Regions from separate parts of the Sphingomonas sp. MJ1 (PH-R8) genome, predicted to be linked through region 2. Evidence: riboswitches for the same ligand, from Rfam matches in the RefSeq annotation. Region 2 holds a riboswitch; the other holds the start of a gene.

Region 1 (2,385 bases), on a different contig from region 2:
TCGGCATGCATCGGCGCACCCTCGCCCGGAAGCTGGAGAAGCGCCACCTTTCCTGATCCGGCCAGGCTGTCATCTTGACCATTCCGGCGCCTCGCGCGACGGCGGGCGCAAGCTGCTGTCAGGAGAGTGGGTTGGAGCAGGACAAGGACGCGCGCCACAATGCCAGGATGCGCAAGGTACAGCTTGCGCGCCAGGCGATGATGGCGACCAAGACGATCGAGAAGGGGCTGCTGATCGTCCACACCGGGCCTGGCAAGGGGAAGACCACCGCGGCGCTCGGCATGGCGGTGCGGGCGATCGGCCACGGCATGAAGGTGGGCGTGATCCAGTTCGTCAAAGGGGCGATGGATACCGGCGAGAAGGCGGTGTTCGACGCGCTTTCGGATCACATCGAGTTTCGCCCCATGGGGGAGGGTTTTACCTGGGACACTCAGGACCGTGCCCGCGACATCGCCGTGACCCGCACCGCCTGGGAAGAGGTGAAGCGGATGCTGGAGGATCCGACCTACGACATGGTGATCGCGGACGAGCTCAACATCGTCCTGCGCTACGACTACCTGCCGGTGGAGGAGGTGCTAACGGCCGCTGCGGCACGGGGACCTCGGCAGCACTTCGTCGTCACCGGGCGCAACGCGCCGCAGGCGCTGATCGACATGGCCGATCTCGTCACCGAGATGACGCAGGTCAAGCATCCGTTCCGGGGCGGGGTGAAGGCGCAGGCCGGGATCGAATTCTGATCAGACACGCAACCCCGGCAACGCAGCGCGATTGACCCCGCCCGGCGGCGCGGCTACCGGGCGGCATGCGACAGGTTCCCCGGAGACGGGGATGAAAAGGGAACGGGAAAACCCCGGCTGCCCCTGCAACTGTACGCGGCGAGCCACCGCGCCATACGCCATTGGGAGTGATCCTGAGAAGGCGGCGCGGACCGGCTGAGACCCGCGAGCCAGGAGACCTGCCTGACGCAGTCGTCCTTCGATCGGTCAGGGTGCGCCGAACGGACGGGGAAACCCGAGCGACGACATCGTCAGCCTGCATGCTTGCGGGGGCGAGGGCGTGCGCCCTCTCCCGGCAAGCAGCGGGCGTTGCATGTTGAAGGGGGTTTCATGATCCGAGTTCTTGCGCCGTTGCCGCTGCTGTTTTCGCTTCCCGCTTTTGCACAGGAGGCGCCGGCGCCCGACGCTGCGACTGCCCCGGCTTCCGACGAGGTCGTTGTCACTGCCACCCGCACGCCCGTCGCTGCCGATCGGGTCGCCGCATCTATCACGGTGCTCGACAAGGAAGCGATCGATCGAGCCCAGGACCTGAGCGTGGCAGGGCTGCTGCTCCGCACCCCGGGCGTCAGCCTGTCGAGCAACGGCGGCTATGGTACCGCCACGTCGGTCCGCATCCGCGGTGCCGAGGCCGACCAGACGGTGGTGGTGATCGACGGCGTCAAGCTGAACGATCCGTCCTCGACGGGCGGCGGCTACAACTTCGCGAACCTGCTGGTGGGGGATGCCTCCCGCATCGAGGTGCTGCGCGGCGTCCAGTCGATCCTCTGGGGCAGCCAGGCGATCGGCGGCGTCGTCAACGTCGTGACGCCGCTGCCGCAGAGCGATCTGGAAGGGAGCTTCGACGTCGAGGCGGGGTCACGCGACACCGTGAGCGCCCGCGCCGCGGTGGGCGGGCAGACCGGCCCGCTCGCATGGCGCTTGGGTGGGCAGACGTTCACCACCGATGGTGTCTCGGCAGTAGCGCCGGACTTCGGTGGCCGCGAGGCGGACGGCTATACGAACCAAAGCGCGCAGGGCCGCGCCCGGCTCGAGCTGGCGACCGGCGTCAGCGCCGAGGTGCGGGGCTATTACGCTAATGGTCGCGTGGAGATCGACGGGTTCGCCGGCGACAGCCTGGAGTATTCGCGCAACCGCGAGTTCGTGGGATATGCGGGCCTGAACGTCGACCTTCTGGGGGGCCGTCTGCGCAACCGCTTCGGCTACGGCTATACCGACACCAACCGCGACAACTATGATCCGGCGCGCGAGCGGCCCAAGACTTTCGACGCGGCAGGCCGGAACGAGCGCCTCGAGTATCAGGGCAGCCTCGCGATCGCGACCGGGTGGAACGCCGTGTTCGGGATCGAGAACGAGAAGTCGCGCTTTCGCTCCGTTTCGCCTTCCGGCGCCTTGTCGGACCCGGTGCCGGAGCCGGCGCGCGGCAAGGCCGAACTCACCGGTGTGTTTGGCCAGGTCAACGGCGTGGTGGTCGACGGCCTCACCCTGACTGCGGGGCTGCGGCAGGACGACCACAACCGCTACGGCAGCAAGACGCTGTTCGCCGGGGGCGGTGCCTGGGCACTCCCGTGGGGCACCGTGGTTCGCGCCAGCTACTCCGAAGGCTTCAAGG
Region 2 (2,385 bases):
GCGCTTTCGCTGGGGCATACCGAACGCGCGCCGAGCGTGCGCGAGCTGTACGCACGCGGCAACAACCTGGCGACCAACAGCTACGAACTCGGGCTTGCGGTCGGGAACCCGATCCTGGGCGAGGAGGGGCTGTCCGCCGAAGACATTCTGGAGACCACCGACGCGATCAACCTGACGTTGCGCAAGACGGGCGGTCCGCTCGCGTTCGAGGTCGGCCTGTTCTACCAGGAGGTCGACGACTATGTCTTCGCGCGCCTGATCGAGACCGAGACCGAGACCGGCGTTCCGCACGACTTCCTGATCTACACGGCGGCGGATGCGCGCTTCGCCGGAATCGACGGCCAACTCAGCTACCAGCTGACGCCCCAGTCGCGCGTGACGGTGTTCGGCGACTATGTCGATGCCAAGCTGAAGCGCGAGGACGACAACCTGCCGCGCATCCCACCGGGTCGCCTGGGCGCGCGCTATGACCTTGCCGCCGGGCCGCTTTCGGGTGACGTTGAATATTATCGCACGTTCGAGCAGGACAAGGTCGCCTCCTATGAGACGCCGACGGCGGGGTACGACATGCTCAATGCCACGCTGAGCTATCGCATGGATCTGGGCGGCGCGCGGGCGGTGGAGCTCTACGCACGTGGCAGCAACCTGCTCAACGAACTGGCGTTCGTCCACACCTCGTTCGTGAAGGAGCAGTCGCCGCTGCGTGGCCGCAACGTCGTGATCGGCATGCGCCACACCTTCTGACCGGGTGGCGGAACCCGCGCTTCCGCCCCCGTTTTCCAACCCGCGAAGGGGTTCGGCAGACGTGATATAAAGATTTCTTTATATGACGGTTGACCGGGCTGCGATTTTTCCCGATGCTTGTTGCGTCGAGGTTCTCCGGCCGGGCGTGTGCCTGCGCCGGAGCTAAGACGGGAAGCCGGTGCGCTCCTGATGGGGCAAGGCCGGCGCTGCCCCCGCAACTGTAAGCGGCGAGCGGCGATCCAAGCATGTCACTGAGGCGTCCCGCGTCTTGGGAAGACGGATCGTCCGCGCTGACCCGCGAGCCAGGAGACCTGCCTCTGACGCCATAACGTCCACCGGCGGGGTGCCCGGTCTGGTCGCGTGCGTGTGCGGCCGGGCGATCCCTGGCGCGTGCCTGCCTGCGCTCGGTCCGGCGCTTCGCCCTCTTCGGGGTTGAAGACATGACAGTGACGATCGCGACCTTGGGGTTTCCCCGCATCGGTCCGCGCCGCGAGTTGAAGTTCGCGTTAGAGAAGTTCTGGTCCGGCAGGATCGGCGAAGCCGAGCTGCAGGAGGCCGCATCGGGCCTGCGGACCGCCGCCTGGGCGCGGCAAAAGGCGTTGGGGGCCGACTGGCTGCCGTCCAACGACTTTTCGCTCTATGACCATGTGCTGGATACCAGCGTGATGCTGGGCGCGATCCCGAGCCGCTATGGCGCGGCCGACGGGGTCACCGACCTGGCGACCTATTTCGCGATGGCGCGCGGCACCACCGGCGAGGACGCGGGATGCGGCCATGCGCATGGTTCGGTGACCGCCGGCGAGATGACGAAGTGGTTCGACACCAACTACCACTATATCGTCCCGGAGATCGAACCCGGCCGCAAGCTCGCGCTCGGCCGGTTGAAGGTGGTCGAGGAATATCGCGAGGCTCAGGCGCAGGGCTATGAGACGCGGCCGGTGCTGCTCGGCCCGATCACCTGGCTGAGCCTGGCCAAGGGGCACGGCATCGACCCGTTCGACCTGCTCGACGAGGTGCTCGGGCTCTACCGGGTGATCCTGGGCCATCTCGCCCATGCCGGGGCCGAATGGGTGCAGATCGACGAGCCGATCCTGGCCACCGATCTTTCGGAGCAGCAGCGCGCCGCCTTCACCCGCGCCTATGCCGCGCTCCAGCGGTCCGGCCCGAAGCTGATGCTGACGACCTATTTCGGCGGGCTCGAGGACAATCTGACCCTGGCGACCGCGCTGCCGGTGCAGGGCTTGCACGTCGATCTCGTCCGCGCGCCCGGGCAGCTCGATGCCGTCCTGCGGGCCGCGCCCAAGGACCTGCTGCTCTCGCTGGGCGTGATCGACGGGCGCAACGTCTGGCGTGCCGACCTAGACGCGGTGCTGGAACGGCTCGCCCCGATCGCGGCATCGCGCGACCTGGTGCTGGCGCCGTCCTGCTCGCTGCTGCACGTGCCGGCGGACCTGACGCTCGAGCCCAAGCTCGACGCGGAGGTGAAGCAGTGGCTCGCCTTTGCGGTTCAGAAGGTGGAGGAACTGGCGGTCCTCAAGCGCGCGCTGAACGAAGGGCGCGATAGCGTGGCCGGGCCCCTCGCGGCCGCAGCAGAGGCGGCAGCGAACCGGAAGATCTCGCCCCGCATCCATGACGCGGCGG

What was found. A riboswitch is a leader RNA that binds a small molecule or an ion and turns the genes downstream of it on or off. The one in region 2 is predicted to bind cobalamin.
Region 1: linked by a shared signal. The riboswitch ahead of VPH46_RS00825 (TonB-dependent receptor plug domain-containing protein) and the one ahead of metE (5-methyltetrahydropteroyltriglutamate--homocysteine S-methyltransferase) in region 2 are both predicted to bind cobalamin.

Annotation. Positions count from the first base shown of each region.
Region 1 covers NZ_JBBEFX010000001.1:168,807-171,191, forward strand. Annotated here, with positions in the region: gene VPH46_RS00815 (response regulator transcription factor) at 1-56, shown strand, start outside; gene cobO (cob(I)yrinic acid a,c-diamide adenosyltransferase) at 132-737, shown strand; cobalamin riboswitch at 793-978, shown strand; gene VPH46_RS00825 (TonB-dependent receptor plug domain-containing protein) at 1,107-2,385, shown strand, end outside.
Region 2 covers NZ_JBBEFX010000012.1:89,670-92,054, reverse strand. Annotated here, with positions in the region: gene VPH46_RS11630 (TonB-dependent receptor domain-containing protein) at 1-744, shown strand, start outside; cobalamin riboswitch at 856-1,078, shown strand; gene metE (5-methyltetrahydropteroyltriglutamate--homocysteine S-methyltransferase) at 1,185-2,385, shown strand, end outside.